3 regions of the Peribacillus phoenicis genome follow, and region 1 is predicted to be linked to each of the others. Evidence: riboswitches for the same ligand, from Rfam matches in the RefSeq annotation. Region 1 holds a riboswitch; each other region holds the start of a gene.

Region 1 (5,642 bases):
AAGGGTAAAGCTGCCATTCATCCTTTGGGCCATCTGGATTCGCTGCTGCTCGGTGTTCAACAAGCAGACAAGGGCGGAAATTAAGATCGCAGAGCGAAGGATCAATAAAGTATTGGATGAAGTCTTTGTAAAGGGGGAAAGGGATGTTCTGATCGTGAGTCATGCCGCCCTCATGGTATATATGAGGAAAGAGCTGATCCGACGGGGGTTCACCGGTCCGAAATTCAAGATTGCCAGTAATGGAAAGCTGTATGTATTTGAAAGATGATAAGTGGATAAGGGTTTCCCACTAGAAAAGGTAAGTCATTTTCCGAATAGTTATTCTTTTTTTATTGGTTGTGGTTTATTATTGTAATAGTGTAATTTTTACGAATTCAATAATAGGGAAAGAGGGGTGGACATTTTGCTGAAGGCAGTTTTTTTTGATTTAGATGATACATTACTATGGGATCAGAAAAGTGTAAAAGAGGCTTTTGTGGCCACATGTGAAGTAGCCAAGGAGAAATATGATCTGAATGTCGACGAGTTTGAAGAAGCTGTGCGAAAGGAAGCGCGTGAGCTTTACTCTTCTTACGATACATATGCATTCACACAAATGATCGGAATCAACCCATTTGAGGGGCTATGGGGAAATTTCCAGGATGATCATGATGAATTCAGGAAGATGGCCGGGATTGCACCGGCTTATCGGAAAGAAGCGTGGACGAGAGGGTTATTGGCATTAGGGATCGATGACCCGGAATTTGGGCTTAAACTGGCAGAACGTTTCCCTGCCGAGAGACGCAAAAAGCCATTTATCTATGAAGAAACATTCCGTGTTCTGGATGAATTAAAAGGGAAGTATAAATTGCTATTGCTTACGAACGGATCTCCTGAGCTGCAAAATACCAAACTTGAAATTACGCCTGAACTGGTTCCTTATTTCGACCAAATCGTGATATCAGGCGCATTTGGAAGAGGTAAACCGGATGCCTCCATTTTTGAGCATGCTTTGGAAATCATGGAGCTTGATAAAGATGAAGTATTGATGGTCGGCGATAATTTAATGACGGATATCCTTGGAGCATCACGGGTAGGCATAAAGTCGGTTTGGATAAATCGCCATGATAAGGAACGGAATGAAGTGATTCCAACCTATGAAATCAAGCATTTAGAGGAGCTCTACCCTATCCTTGAGGGCCTGGGGAATTAATTGACGGCTCTCCTTCAAATAACAAATTTTTGAGAGTTGTAATGAAAATATTAGGTCTTTCAAATTATTTACAGAATGAAAAGGGTGAGATATAGTAATCCTGTAATCAATTAAATTATTCAGACTAGGGGTGTCCAATATAAGTTGGGCTGAGAGAGAAGCGCTTAAGCTTCTTAACCCTCAGGACCTGATCTGGTTCATACCAGCGTGGGGAAGTTAGAATCTACTAAACAATGACATTTCAATTGGTCATTTCTGTAGCCATACTAACGTTAGCCAGGTCTTAAATATGAGATCTGGCTTTTTCGTGCGAAATGGATTGGATTTTGTCCTTTTTAAATGAACTTAAAAAGGAGAAATGAAATCATGATGAGTAATTCAGTAAATGACATGAACGTTTCAATTATGTCCAGTTTTGCCGGGAGTAAAAAAGTGTATGTTGAGGGATCTAGACCCGATATTAGGGTACCCATGCGTGAAATTAAGCTAAGTCCGACTACAGGGTCATTCGGCGAAGAGGAGAATCCGCCTTTACGAGTATATGACACAAGCGGTTTTTATACGGATTCAGAATATCCCATTGATATTCATAAAGGTCTTGCCCCGATTAGACGCAGCTGGGTTCTGGAAAGGGAAGATGTTGAAGAGTATGAAGGGCGTGAAATAAAGCCCGAAGATAACGGGTATAAAAAAGAGTCACGAACCAAAGCAGAAGTTTTTCCGGGATTGAAAAGAAAACCATTGCGTGCAGCGAATGGGCAAAACGTAACCCAGCTCCATTATGCCCGAAAAGGTATCATAACTCCGGAAATGGAGTTCATCTCGATCAGGGAAAATGTAGCCCCTGAGTTTGTAAGAGAAGAGGTAGCTAGCGGGAGGGCGATCATACCGGCAAATATTAACCATCCTGAAAGTGAGCCCATGATCATCGGACGTAATTTTCATGTGAAAATAAATGCGAATATTGGAAATTCCGCTGTTAGTTCATCGATCGAAGCTGAAGTGGAGAAAATGACTTGGGCTACACGTTGGGGTGCAGACAACATAATGGATCTTTCCACCGGAAAGAATATTCACACGACCCGGGAATGGATTATCAGGAATTCACCTGTGCCAGTTGGGACGGTTCCGATATATCAAGCATTGGAAAAAGTGAATGGAGTCGCGGAAGATTTAAATTGGGAAGTTTTCCGGGATACATTAATCGAGCAGGCTGAGCAAGGTGTCGATTACTTCACCATACACGCCGGTGTGCTTTTGCGATACATTCCCATGACAGCAAAGCGAGTTACGGGAATCGTTTCCCGGGGGGGCTCCATCATGGCACAATGGTGCTTGGCCCATCACCAAGAAAGTTTTCTCTATACTCACTTTGAAGAGATTTGTGAAATCATGAAGGCGTATGATGTCTCTTTCTCATTAGGTGACGGCCTCCGTCCTGGCTCCATTGCAGATGCAAACGATGAGGCTCAATTTGCTGAATTGGAAACACTTGGGGAACTGACGAAGATTGCTTGGAAGCACGATGTTCAAGTCATGGTGGAGGGACCCGGTCACGTACCGATGCATTTGATTAAAGAAAATATGGATAAGCAGCTGGAAGTCTGTCAAGAAGCTCCATTCTATACCCTGGGACCATTGACAACGGATATAGCTCCTGGATACGATCATATCACTTCTGCGATTGGTGCTGCCATGATTGGATGGTTTGGAACGGCCATGCTTTGTTATGTGACACCGAAAGAGCATTTGGGACTTCCGAATAAAGAGGATGTTCGTGTAGGGGTCATTACTTATAAAATTGCAGCCCACGCAGCTGATCTTGCAAAAGGCCATCCCCAGGCACGGAAACGGGATGATGCCCTTTCGAAGGCAAGATTCGAATTTCGTTGGAGAGATCAATTCAATCTTTCCCTCGATCCTGAAAGGGCAGTTGAATATCACGATGAAACACTTCCGGCAGAGGGTGCCAAAACAGCCCATTTCTGTTCAATGTGCGGACCCAAATTCTGCAGTATGAGGATTTCTCAGGACATTCGTGATTTGGCGAAGGAAAAGGGTCTGGGTTTTGAGTCGGTAATCGATGAAGGTCTTAAAGAAAAAGCGAATGAATTTAGGAAAACGGACGGGGAAATCTATCTATGATTCCGACGAGAGGGAGAATTCGATGAATCGGGTAATCCAAATAAAAGTTGAAATGAAACAGTTGGAAACTCAATTGGAACAGCTGAAAAGGGAGCTGAACATTTTTCGCGAGAATTGTAATCATGAATTTGTAAAAACTGATTATAGTCAACAATGCACAAAGTGCCACTTAATCGAAAGTCTGCAATGGTAGTGATTCCTTAATCGTCCTTTCATTATCGGAATTAATCCCTTAATCATGTTGGGCATCCAATCACGATGTCAACATGATTAGGGGATATTTCATTATATTTACATACTTGTTTTATTAATATGAAGAGGAGGAGGGACAAGCCAGCCTTTTTCCTTATTCAATCTTAGGAAGTCAACACCCAATGCAGCTTTATTCGTATGGAATTGTGCGAACATCTGTGCAATATCTTCTCGGATGCATTGACCCATGATTTGGCTGCAAGCAACTAATCCTGCATTAATATCGATTGATACTGAAGCAGAGATTTCAGGATCTTGAAGACGTGCCCCGACTGGAATATCCTCCAAATTAGCTTTAGGTCTTTCAGGTGGTGACGGAGGCAGTCCTACGTTATTTTCTTTTAATAATGATTCAAGTTGGTCATGTTCCTGTTTCCCTTGATTGATCACTTCAACAAGTAATTTATGCAGGTCCTTGTCGCCAGTATGATTAAGCATAGTTTGATGACAGGCAATCAGTCCTTTTGTGGTTGTAAGAAATGCCCATGTTCCGAATACCTCTCCGTAATGCATAGGCTCTTCTTTCGGATTTCCGCTTAAAATTCCCATAACCATCCTCCTTGAAATTCACTATTTAACGCATTTAAGTTACCCTGAATTCTTCCAAGTATGCATCAAAGATGTTTGGGAAATGTTAGAGGGCTTTTAATGCTTAACCTTTTATTCCTTGTAGCCATTCTTGATAACATTCATCACAGAGCATTTCATTTCTATCCGTGTCAGTAACTTGAAACGTTACGACATGGATTTTTTTTCTTCCGTGTCATCACTACAATAGAAGCATTGATGTGTCATTGGAAATCCTCCCAAACATATAAAGTGTTTATAGTTTAAAACGCCACGTTTTTTTTATACAGAAAACATGATGCAGCAGCTGATTGGTCTTCTTGGAAGAGTTTAGATTGAATAATCCAGTTGGGGTTCAACATACTAAACTTGTTCGCATCATTGATAAAACGAGGAGGGAAATACAATGCAAAACCAATATCAACAAGGTCAAGTACACCAGAACATGCAAACGGGTGCCATTCCCCCACAAATGAATCACGGTGGTCACGAAGTATTCGATGTACATGAAGTGTTGTCGGGAACAATTGGTACTTTAAATACGTATACTCTTTTGCGTCAGCATATCCAGGATCAGGAATTACTAGATATTCTGGATCGTCAATATCAGTTCATCCAAGATGAATATAATATTTCACTGGAGTGCTTCCAATCGGGCCAGGATCCTTCTAAACGGACTCAGAGCTACAAAATGAATCAAGGTAACGATTTTATATATGGATTGACACCAACTCAGCCAAAGAAACCTTTGCAATCCGCATCGGAAATTACGGATGAATGTATTTCAGGCATGATGCTTGGAGCTGTTAAGTCTGCAGCATCCATGAAAGCGATGGCAGCGCTTGAAATAACGAATCCGGTTGTTCGCCGCGTATTTGCAGATTCCGTTCCGAACTGCATTGAAATGGCATATGAGATTTCGATATATCAAAACAAACATCATTACTATCAAGTTCCGCAGCTTGCACAGCAGGATATGCAGCAAATGTTGAATTCATATGCACCCGCACAAGGAAATAACAACAACATGAGTCATTAAAAGCAACAGAAAGAAGGGATAGGACTATTTGTCCTATCCCTTCTTTCTTACTGTTTCATCTGATTTATATCTTGGATGCATTCCTGGACGAGGGTTACAGCCTGACTCATGGCGGCTCCTCCGCCGAATGCTGCGGTCACACCAATGGCTTCAAGAATTTCCTGTTCGGAACAGCCTTGATCAAGACATCCTTTTGTATGGTAGATAATACAGTATTCATCTTGTGAATATAAGCTTATTCCTAATGCGATAAGCTGTTTTTCTTTTTGGGATAATTGACCTTCTTTAAAGCACTCTTCCGTAAACGAATTGAATTTCTCTGCGAGAACAGGCATTTTTTGCGTAAAGGCACCGATTCCAGCTTTATAATCACGAAGAGCATTTTCAGTAGAATTGTTAGCTTCAAATTCCATTTTCCATTCAGCTCCATCCTAAATTTTTTTCATC
Region 2 (5,642 bases), 600 kb from region 1:
GATAGTATGAGCAGAGGATAAACTGCGTCCTTCACACCTGGAAATAGATGTAAGGTTGCAGCAACCAATAAGCCGATGCAGCTTCCAATAAAAAAGCCCGACAACGCAAGCTCGGTTGTGGATATAAGGTGTCCGTAAAGATTGCGCGACGACTCAATTCCTTCAATGAAAATGGCCGATGGAGCGGGAAGCAGCCATTCTTCAACCTTCAATAAGATTGTCACTGACTCCCAAACTATCAGCAACAATAATAAAAGAAAGAAGGGAGCCCCCTTCTTCCAAATTCCCCTTCCGATCATGCCCGATATTTCTCCGTTAACGTATCCATCGTAATCCCGCTTGGCTGATATAATATTTTCACTTGCGAAATGACATTCGGCGATCCTATTTCAATCATTCTTACATTCATTTTTTCTATCACGGCAAAAAGTTCGGAAAGCTCGCCCTCCATTGTCGTTTCAAGCGGGTGAACCTCATACTTGACACCTGATTCTTCAATGATCTTGATTGCTTCATCGACCATAGGGATGACATTTTCCCCTTTAGGGATAATTTGTATACTAATTAATGAATTGGCCATTGTATTTCCTCCTATTTTGGTAAAAATTCATTGGTAAATGCCTTTTCAGGATCGAAATCACCTTCAAGAAGCTTGTTTTCAGTCATCCAATCACTGTAATTCTTCCAGATTTCCAGTTTTTGTTCACCCCAACGCGGAGCATCATCCTGATACTTGGCTGCAAGCCACTCCTGGCTTTTCTTAACTAGTTTTGCATCAAGATCCGGCGCAGACTTAATTAACATGTCTGCTGCATCAGCAGGATTCTTAATCGCAAACTGGTACCCTTTCGATGCTGCATGAACGAATGCTTTAACAGTTTCGGGATCTTCTTTTATCATCTTTTCATTTGTAGTCAAAACAGGCGTATAGTAATCAAGCTTATCTGAGTATTCGGTTAAGTAAACCATATTAAGCTTTTCATTTCGCAACTCAGCCTCAATGCCTGTCCATCCATAATAAATCCAAGCAAAATCTATATCCCTTTTAACCGAAGTGAAAAAATCCATGTCTCCTGTATTGACTATATCCACTTCATTTACATCCGCATTTTCTTTTTTCATTAGTGAATCAATAATGGCCTTTTCAACCGGAGACCCCCAGCCACCATACGTTTTCCCTTCAAAATCCTTGGGAGTTTTAATGTTCTTTGCCTCAGGGGAAGCGAATCCAGAGGTATTATGCTGGATGACGGCAGCAACCGAAACAATCGGCACGCCCTGCACGCGGGCCTGCGTTATGCCCTCCTGGTAGCTCACGCCAAATTCAGATTTTCCTGAAGCGACAAGCTTATCCGCTCCAGCTTCACCTGGCATGATAATTTCCACATCAAGACCTTGGTCTTTAAAATAACCTTTTTCCTTGGCTACATACAATCCTGTATGGTTTGTATTCGGTGTCCAATCAAGCACGACCGATACCTTTTTTAATTCTTCATTTTTAGATGCTTCTTCTTTTTCATTAGTTCCGCCTGCACCGCATCCAGCCAAAAGGAACAACGAAGTTAACAGTGGTAAGAATTTATTCAAGTCATTATCCTCCTACACATCTTATAAGATCCATATGCCGGAACCATAATGGGGCTCCAGGTTCTATTCAAATACTGGATAAAAAAGCAAAAAACGCCCGAAGATGAATTCGGACGTTAACATACAAAACAGAAAATCAGTAATAATATGTTCCCTCCGCTGGCATCATCCAGATCAGGTTCAAAGAGTCAGCATCTAAAGGATGCAATCTCAGCCAGCAGTACTGGCCCCCCTACATTTCTCGCACATATGAACTTTTCTCTCTCATTATATCAATTCATAGGGAAAAAGGAATACTAATTTGCTTCTTCTCACTAATTGGAAAGGTATTCCTGGCACTTTAGGATTTCTTGCAAAACATCTTTTGGAACGAAAATCATTGAAAGCAAAATAATTCTGCCTCTTTCCTTTCTAATCATTCTTGGCTGCAACGGTGGCGGACACTTATCAAATAGTCATTTCTTTGCAAGCATTCATATAATGAGCATTACCTGTAGACATTTTTGTTTACCGGTTTTATTAAACCCTTAATTTCATAAGCAAAAGGTGGATATGATCATGATAAAGATTAATCACAAATGGTTAGATGTCAGTCAAATCCAACCAGGTACAGCATCTGCCAAATCACTTGAAACTCTTCAATGCTTGGCGGAAGATTCTAACGTTTTTGAATACCGGAACTTTGGGGATTTTAATTTCGAGATACAGCTGAGGAACCGAGTCATAGAGGCAGCTATTGCGTTGGATAAAAGTGGTCCGGAATTTTCCACACTTGAGGAATCTCAATCCAATCAAAAATATTGGCACCTTTCAAAGGATGGCACCTTTACCCTTCAGCCAGGGATTCTCCCTCATGCTGCGCTTGTTGACATTTTCATGAATGGAAGGCTTTATGCATTCGAATGCGGGACAGCAATAGTCGTCACTTTTTTAAAGGCGATTTTGGATTTAATCGGCCCCAGGAATTTCGACTATCTTTTTTCAGACCTATTTTTATATGACTTTCGCCCTCCAAGGAATATGGCTCTTATCATTCACCAAGGACGGGATTATTTACCAGGGGATTGCGTTTACTTCATAAACCCTGATCATGACGAGACAACTCCTGAATGGCAAGGTGAAAATGCCATATTATTAGGGAGAAACCTCTTTTATGGCCACGGGATCGGGATTACCACTGCACAGGGAATCATCAATGAATTAAATAGCAATAGAAAGCCGTACGCCACCATATCAGCATTCTTGACAACACATATCATTTTCCTGGATAGTTCCTTCTATAGACAATTTCAACTAAATATCCCCCGAGCAAAGCCCGATCACTGTCCTGTCAGCCTTTCCAATTGTATTGTTTCTGAAATAGGTTCGAAGATATACCTTTCATGACCTTTTTGTTTTATATGCATAAAAAAATGCTTGGGGAGAGATCTCCCAAGCATTTTTTCTTTTCACGCACCAATATTCCCTTTGCCTTTGAACCTGCGGGCACTTGCCTGACCCCATTTCGTTATGGATAGTGTATAAACAGCCAAGGCTGACCATATGAACAAAAAGGCTAAAAGATGTGCTTTCGTGAAACTTTCATGATAGACGAATACCCCGATCAATAAAGATAAGGTCGGAGCGATATACTGAAAAATGCCAAGCATCGATAACGGGATCTTCTCCGCCCCTTTTGCAAAATATAAAAGAGGCAATGCCGTGGCAATCCCGCCGCCCACCAACAGCAAGCTTGTGCTTCCATCTGTAAAGAACTGCATTTCTGATCGGTTCATCAAGTAGATCAGGTAACCAAGGGCCAGAGGCGTTACCATCATCGTTTCGAGCGTCAGCCCGATCGCCGATTCGGCCTTGATCATTTTTTTTGCCAGACCGTATAATCCAAAGGTCATGGCCAAAACAAGAGAGATCCACGGGATCGTGCCGAAATGAATGCCAAGGATCAAGACTCCGATTCCTGCAAGCAGGAATGAAATGATTTGGGCCCCGCTCAATTTTTCTTTTAGGACTATCACGCCCAATAGTACACTGACAAGCGGATTGATATAATATCCAAGGCTCGTGTCGAGGATCCGTCCTGAGTTAACGGCCCAGATGAACACTCCCCAATTAGCTGTAACAAGCAGTGACGCCGTTAGTAATGCCGTAAAGAGTTTCGGATTTCCCATTATGTTTTTGACATAATCAAGAAACGCTTGCCATTTTTTCATGAACATCAATAAAACCAGCATGAACACGAAAGACCATAATACCCTCTGAGCTAAAATTTCTATTGCACCGACTCCCTGAAGGAACTTCCAGTAAATCGGCACAACTCCCCACATCATGTAAGAAAGGGCTGCATAAATCGCCCCTTCTTTTTGTTCATCCACTTTCATAACAAGCCTTCTTTCCATTTACATCCTTTATCTAACTCCAACTAACAATTTTGTATTTCCATTTCTTTTTTTGCAACTGTTAATTTTTATCATACATGATTTTGTCATCGATGACCGTCATGACCGCCTCGGCTTTCAGGAGATCATCCGGTGCAACAGCAAAGACATCCAGATTAAACACGGTAAAATCGGCATCGTACCCTTTATTGATCATACCACGGCGTTTTTCCTGGCCGATTGCTGCAGCACTCCCTTTGGTATACAGTGCGAAAGCCTCGTATACGGAAAGCCTTTCAGACAAACCATACACGGTACGGTCCTCACTGTTGATTTTCATCCTTGTGACAGCTGCATGAATGCCCAAAATCGGATTTAATGGTTCAATGGGTGCATCCGACCCTCCCGCACAAATGATGCCCAAATTCAAATAGGTTTTCCAGGCATAGGAGGATTCCAATAGATCGGCTGGTACCTTTTCTTCCACCCACGGAAAATCGGACGGGACGAAACCCGGTTGGATATCAAAAATTACCGGCAGCTTTGCCGCCCGCTCCAAAAGCTCCGGCCGCACAATCTGCGCATGGATGAGCCGGTCCCTCTGTCCCTTTTCCGGGGGGAGGGCTTCAATAGCATTCAAGACGTATTCAAAAGCAAGATCGCCAATCGCATGGACAGCAATCGGCATTCCGGCAGCCCTTGCTTTTTTCACCCATTCCTGAAGCTCGTTTTCAGTGAATATCGCGACTCCATTCGTATTCTTTTGATCTACATAAGGTTCGCTCAACAGGGCTGTGCGTCCGCCTAAGGAGCCGTCGGTAAAGATCTTCATGCTGTCGAATTTGATATATCGCGTACCTTCCTGATAGCCGCCGCCTGCTGCCAGCATTTCTTCAAACGCTTCGTGATGGACGAGCAAGTTGGCGCGAAAGGCCATTTCCCGGTCCTCGATTACCGATTTAAACGCCTGATATGTCGGCATGAAGCCATTATAGTAATGGAGGTCCTCAGTATGTCCGCCAGTCAAACCCAGCTTATATGCGTCTTCTATGGCCTCTGTGAGCGCGTTTTCGATATATTCTTGATCAATGCCGGGAAGACTGTCTAAAATAAGGTTCTGCGCCTGACTTTCTTTAAATAAACCATTTAAACGTCCGTCAGGATAACGGCAGATCACCCCGCCTGAAGGTTCTTTAATATCTTCTTTAATATCCGCTTCCAAAAGGGCACGGGAGTTGACGATCAGGGCATGCCGGCAGATCCTTTTCAATACGATGGGATGATCTGCCGAAATCGCGTCAAGTTCATCCCGTAATATCAATTCAGGTCTCGGCCATTCATTTTCATTCCACCCTTCGGCAACGATCCACTTTCCAACCGGGGTCTTTGAGCACTTTTCCTTCAAGGATTTCATGATGGACTCCCTGCTATCCATCAAAGAGAGGTCTAAACGAAGCAGCCTTTCTCCATGCCCGACCAAATGAAGGTGACTATCCACTAACCCCGGCAGCATCGTTTGTCCTTTTAAGTCGATTTCCCTGGAAATATTGCCGGCATATTCATTTTTCAAATGGTCCAGGCTGCCGGTATCAACAATTACCCCCTTTTCAGTGAAGACTGCCTCCACTTGATCATTTTCTTTAACCATCGTATAAATCGACCCATTGAACCATAACGTTC
Region 3 (5,642 bases), 2.3 Mb from region 1:
GCACTCATACTAAGGACTCCTAACAAGTAAAGTTACAATCTCATAAAATCAAATAGAAACTAACGGGAATTGAATCGACAGATAATAGCCGGCCAACAACAGGATGATAAAGTACAGAATGAAACCATGGTCCTTTTTTGAAAACCCAAATTCATAATAGAATGTTCGATCCCGTGTGTCTGTAAATCGCTTTGCTTCCATCGCAACCGCGATTCGGTGAGCACGTCTGATGCTTCCGGATAACAACGGGATGGAATAGGCTTTCATTTTAAAATATAACGCTTTTATCCCTTTTCCCCTTTCGAAGCCGCGTACCTTCATCGCGTTTCGGATCGTTTGGAACTCCTCCATCATGATGGGAATCAGCCTTAATGCCGCCATGAAACTATAGGCATATTTCGGTTTAAGCTTAACTTGCTGCATTAACGAATAAAACAAGTTCACTGGTCTCGTCGTTAAGGAAAAAGTTAAACCAAGGATCGCAAAGAACAAAGCTCGAAAGCCTACCAGTAATCCCCTCATGAAACTTTCTTCCGTAATCGATATAAGGCCCCACTCAAACCAAAGCGTCTCACCTTGCCCGAATAATATCATTGCAGAAGAGGTGGATATAAAAATGAAACAAAAGGGAATCGACAAAAGTAAGATGCGCTTTATCGAATGCCCGGTAAAAAACAAAAATAAAAGTAATACGCCAATGGTGATATTCATCATATAATTAAGGTCATGAATGAATAACGCCACGATGCATAACACAATCAGCACACCAAGTTTAAGGCTTGGATTAATTCTATGGAGCCATGTTTCTGCATTTGAAACATTCATCTACATGACACTCCTTTTAACTTTGGTATCCACAAATCCTGATTGCGCAATGTTTTCATCACTAATTACGTTTCCGTCCTTAACCGTCCAGATCCTGGTTGCAAAGTTTTTTGAAATATGATCGTCATGAGTTACCATGATCACTGTTATTCCGCGTCTTCGATATTCTTCAAACCATTCCAGTAATGCAAAGGTATTTTTCGAATCTTGGCCAAAGGTTGGCTCATCCAGGAGAATGATTTTTTTGTTTATTACGATTGAGGCGGCTACGCTTAAGCGACGCTTTTGACCCATTGATAATTGAAACGGATGTTTATCCCGATGTGCCTCCAGGCGGAACACTTTAAGCAATGAGCGGACTCTCTCATCTATTTCTTGTTGCGGCCTTTTATCAATTCTCAATGAATAAGCAATCTCTTCATATACAGTATTTGCAACGAACTGAAACTCAGGATTTTGAAAGACAAACGTCATATGATCCGTTGGATTTTTCACCTTTTTAATGGGTGTTCCCAATAATTCATACTTACCATTCGTTTTTATGAACTGCATCAGTGCATGCAAAAGAGTACTCTTCCCCGCGCCATTTTCCCCCCTGATTACAATCCATTCCCCTGAATGTACCTTCAGCTCTTCAACCTTGATTTTTTCCTCTTTATTCCGAAAACCGCTAAAGCCCTGCACATCCATAAGAGGTGAATCATCTGTAAATGGGTGTTCCCGAACCGGTGCATACTTCTGTATATATTCATCCCAAACACCTGGGAACCAAATTCCATGCTCTTTCATTTCATTTTTATATAGTGAAAGAATGGTGTCTCTTGGACCATTAGCTATGATTTGACCGTCATCGTTAAAAAGCACGATTCGTTCGATGAATTCTAAAACATGGTCAATTTTATGCTCGACGATAATAACCGTTTTGTCTCGTCCGACTTCCTTCAACAATTCCCAGATTTCTTTCGTTCCTTCCGGATCAAGCATGGCGGTTGGTTCATCTAAAAATATCACTTCTGGTTCAAGGGCCAATACTGAAGCGATTGCCAGACGCTGTTTCATCCCGCCTGATAATGTTTCAATACTTGTATGGCCCAGATTCAATCCTACTTTACGGAAATGATTTTGAATCTTCTCTTTCATTTCTTCTTTAGGGACGGAAAGATTCTCAAGGACGAAGGCAATTTCTTCATCGGCAAATGGCATGCAAAACTGACTATCAGGGTCTTGAAAAACATATCCCCATGAAGAAGGGCATTTCAATTTCTCCGTTTTCATCGGTACTTCGATGGAATTTGGAATCAATCCGCTTAACACTTGTAAAAGAGTCGACTTACCACATCCTGATGGTCCCAACAATAGCACTTTTTCTCCTTGATCAAACGATAGTGATAGGTCCTTGAATATCAAAGATTCATCACCGGGAAATTTCATTCTTAACTTTTCAACAGAAACGATTGGTTCCATGGCCCTCAACCTCTACTTTTGATCCAGTTCTGCATAATCTTTATTTGAAACCGGACGCACAAGATTAGTTACACCTGTTGCTTCCAGGACTTTAACTAGATAATAAGCAGCCACACCTGCAAAGAATATGGAACCCAAAAACCTCGCTATCATGAATAACGATAGATTCCAAGTAGAAAGCGCACCTATTTCCCCGTATGCAAAATCCATGATAACTGATGCCAAGCAGGAAGCTATCGCAGCTAAAACGGCCACCGGCATATTGAATTTTTTATATTTGAACGCCATGAACACCAGTTCCGCGAACAAACCTTGTACCACCCCATATAACAGCACGGTCAGCCCCCATGGTGAACCAAGAAAGAATTCCCCGGAAGCTGCAGCTATCTCCGCCAAAAGTGCCACACCCGGTTTCCGTAAAATTAAAAAGGCGACGGGGCCAGCTATAAACCACATTCCATAAATAAGTTGATCCAGATGTAATCCTAACGGTTTAACGGAATAATAAATCGAACCCCAAAGGATATATACGATTCCAAATGCTACCGCAATTACGATCGTGACCAATATGTCCGTTAATTTCAATCCTTTTTTCATTGTTTCATTCCCCTTTATACTTCTAGTGTTTCCTTATGCACAGGCCATGTCTCTAAACGATAAGCCATTTCCCAAAATGAGTATTCATATTGGCTGCTGAGGATAAAATGCTCTTTCATTCTTTCCCTATCTTCGTCTGTCACTTTTTCAGCAATCTCATCAAGCCTCGCAATTTGCTCTTCCACCAAAGTGCGGAACCACTCCCCTCCGTAAGCCGCTATCCATTCTTGATAAATCGGCTCTTCCGGCATGCACCCTTGCAGTCTTTCACCTATTTCATAATACAGCCAGTAACACGGCAAGATAGCTGCAATAACATCCCCTAAATGTCCCGAATATGCCGCACGATACATATGGGAGGTATAAGCATAAGCAGTCGGGGCAGGTTTGAAATTATCCCGTTCTTCTTTTGTGATGCCTAATCTCTCAGAAAAATTCTCATGAAGCTTCAACTCCGCTTCATATGTTCCTTGTGCATGGCCCGCAAGCCTGCTTGTTGTATGTAAATCCGTAGCTTTGACTGCCCCTAAAGCTTGAACTCTAGCAAAATGAGATAAATAATAGGCATCTTGCATGACATAAAAACGGAAACACTCCAATGGCAATGTGCCATCTCCTATTCCTGCAACAAACGGGTGATTAAAACTAGCTTCCCAAATATGATCAGCTTCCTGACGAATTTCCTCTGAAAACTTCATGTCCATTACCTCCAAATTATATTTTTCAAGAAATGTTACGGAAAAAAACCTTTTATCACCCCTTTTTTTGCAAACAAAAAACCACTTTCTTAAACGTAAAGAAAGTGGTTGTACTTGAAATAATACAGAAACGTATTGTTCCAGACCCCACTTCCCTACGCTGGTATAAACCAGATCAGGTTCTAAGGGTCTTAAAGTCATACTTTAATCTCAGCTTCTGCGGTAAAAATCAACTTTCACCTATAAAGCACCCCTAGTGGTACAAATTGTATATTAAATTTCATTTGCCTTTATATTAACACGATAAATCCAATTGTCAAACGTATTAGAAAAAGTTTTCAACTTAATGATTTAGGGTTACTAACCTTTCAATCTTGCATAACCCCCATTTACCCGGCAGTTTAACGGCACTTTAATCAATGGGTTTCGCTACGTAATTCACTCGTGAGTTTGGCCCGTTTACTCGTGAGTTTGGCCGTTTTACTCGTGAATTTAACTGTTTTACTCGTGAGTTTGGCCGTTTTACTCGTGAAATTGATGTTTACATGGGATTTCTGCTGCTTTACTAATGAGTTTAGCTGCTTTAATCGTGAGTTTGGCCGTTTTACTCGTGAATTTAGCTGTTTTACTCGTGAGTTTGGCCTGTTTACTCGTGAATTTAGCTGGTTTACTCGTGAATTCTCCAACTTTACTCGTGAAATCTTTTATTCTCTAAAAATAGCCTATATGGCAGGGAACAGTTGCATGACTGTCCGCTGACATATAGGCCATCTACTAAAGAACAATATTATACATTCGATGTAGCTTTTAGTTTTATATTTTCCTCAAGCTGCAGTTTATCATAGCTGCCATACCTCTCTTTCACAACGAGTAACGCCAAGGCAGCCATTATGCTCGGAACCGTGAAGGCCATGAATGCATTTTGTGGTGAATAGTTAGCAGCGAGCAGTAATCCTATTAATGTTGGGGCAACAATCGCTCCAATTCTACCAAAAGCCAACGCCCAACCTATCCCGGTGGACCTTATCTCCCGCGGATAATACTCGGATATATACGTATTGGCCAAATTCATCGTGCCGACTGTACAGGCCCCTCCAAAAGCGATCAGAATATATAATGCTGCTGCATTTGAGGTCAAACCTAATATGACAAAACAGACCGTACCCATGGCACAGAGGGATAAAAGTACTCTTCTATGGCCTATTTTCCCAACTAAATACCCTCCAATTATCGATCCGCCAATTTGTCCTATTCCCGATATAAGATTGAAAGATAAACTGGATGAAAGGCCGTATCCGGACTGCTGCATGATTTTGGGTAACCATGTATTGAGTCCGTATACCATAAGTAAACAATTAAAGGCAGCTACCCAAAACGCAAATGTGCTAAGAGTGCGCTTATTTTCAAAGAGTTTCTTGACTGGAAAGCCCTTTGCCCTTTCTTGGACTTTGGCAAACTCATAATCGTCCGACTCTTTATAGTCGCCGTCTGGATCAATGCGATTCAGGATTCCAGCAAGCTTTTCTCCTTGTTTTCGAATAACATAATAGGAAAGCGATTCAGGAAATTGCTTCATGAAGAATGGCAGTGCCAGCAAGGGAAGCGCCCCTATCCAATACAAAACCCTCCAACTCATTTGTTCCATCACATACATTCCAATTAAAGAAGCGAGTATGCTTCCGATAGAATAACCGCAGTACATAGCGGTTACAATGAGAACCTTATTCTTTTTGGGTGAGTATTCCGCCATTAGGGAGATGACGTTTGGCATTAATCCTCCCATTCCCAAGGCCGCTATAAATCGCATAACCGAGAAAAAGGCAGGATCCGGGGCAAAACTTGAAAGTAATGTAAAAACACTGAATAGACATATACAGATGGCAAGCACCTTTTTTCTCCCTATTTTATCCGCAAGAGGTGCAAAAATGAGTGCTCCCACCATCATACCGAACAATGAGTAACTTGCAATTCCGCCAGCTTCGACTGGCGTCAAGTTCCATTCCTCCATCATCAAAGGCAAACCTACTCCGTACATGGCTATATCAAATCCATCAAAGG

The links. Region 1 has a riboswitch for thiamine pyrophosphate ahead of thiC (phosphomethylpyrimidine synthase ThiC). Riboswitches for the same ligand answer to the same signal wherever they lie in the genome.
Region 2: linked by a shared signal. The riboswitch ahead of ABC374_RS18045 (ABC transporter substrate-binding protein) and the one ahead of thiC (phosphomethylpyrimidine synthase ThiC) in region 1 are both predicted to bind thiamine pyrophosphate.
Region 3: linked by a shared signal. The riboswitch ahead of tenA (thiaminase II) and the one ahead of thiC (phosphomethylpyrimidine synthase ThiC) in region 1 are both predicted to bind thiamine pyrophosphate.

Annotation. Positions count from the first base shown of each region.
Region 1 covers NZ_JBDFMF010000001.1:4,278,156-4,283,797, reverse strand. Annotated here, with positions in the region: gene ABC374_RS21005 (histidine phosphatase family protein) at 1-268, shown strand, start outside; gene ABC374_RS21000 (HAD family hydrolase) at 404-1,192, shown strand; TPP riboswitch at 1,309-1,423, shown strand; gene thiC (phosphomethylpyrimidine synthase ThiC) at 1,559-3,337, shown strand; gene ABC374_RS20990 (DUF3231 family protein) at 3,629-4,138, opposite strand; gene ABC374_RS20985 (spore coat protein) at 4,563-5,195, shown strand; gene ABC374_RS20980 (carboxymuconolactone decarboxylase family protein) at 5,243-5,608, opposite strand.
Region 2 covers NZ_JBDFMF010000001.1:3,678,670-3,684,311, forward strand. Annotated here, with positions in the region: gene ABC374_RS18035 (ABC transporter permease) at 1-299, opposite strand, end outside; gene ABC374_RS18040 (thiamine-binding protein) at 296-580, opposite strand; gene ABC374_RS18045 (ABC transporter substrate-binding protein) at 592-1,587, opposite strand; TPP riboswitch at 1,722-1,831, opposite strand; gene ABC374_RS18050 (protein-glutamine gamma-glutamyltransferase) at 2,146-2,973, shown strand; gene rarD (EamA family transporter RarD) at 3,036-3,965, opposite strand; gene ABC374_RS18060 (amidohydrolase) at 4,045-5,642, opposite strand, start outside.
Region 3 covers NZ_JBDFMF010000001.1:1,969,981-1,975,622, reverse strand. Annotated here, with positions in the region: gene ABC374_RS09540 (DUF561 domain-containing protein) at 1-8, opposite strand, end outside; gene ABC374_RS09535 (energy-coupling factor transporter transmembrane component T family protein) at 49-825, opposite strand; gene ABC374_RS09530 (ABC transporter ATP-binding protein) at 826-2,289, opposite strand; gene ABC374_RS09525 (ECF transporter S component) at 2,302-2,886, opposite strand; gene tenA (thiaminase II) at 2,901-3,584, opposite strand; TPP riboswitch at 3,720-3,849, opposite strand; gene ABC374_RS09515 (MFS transporter) at 4,372-5,642, opposite strand, start outside.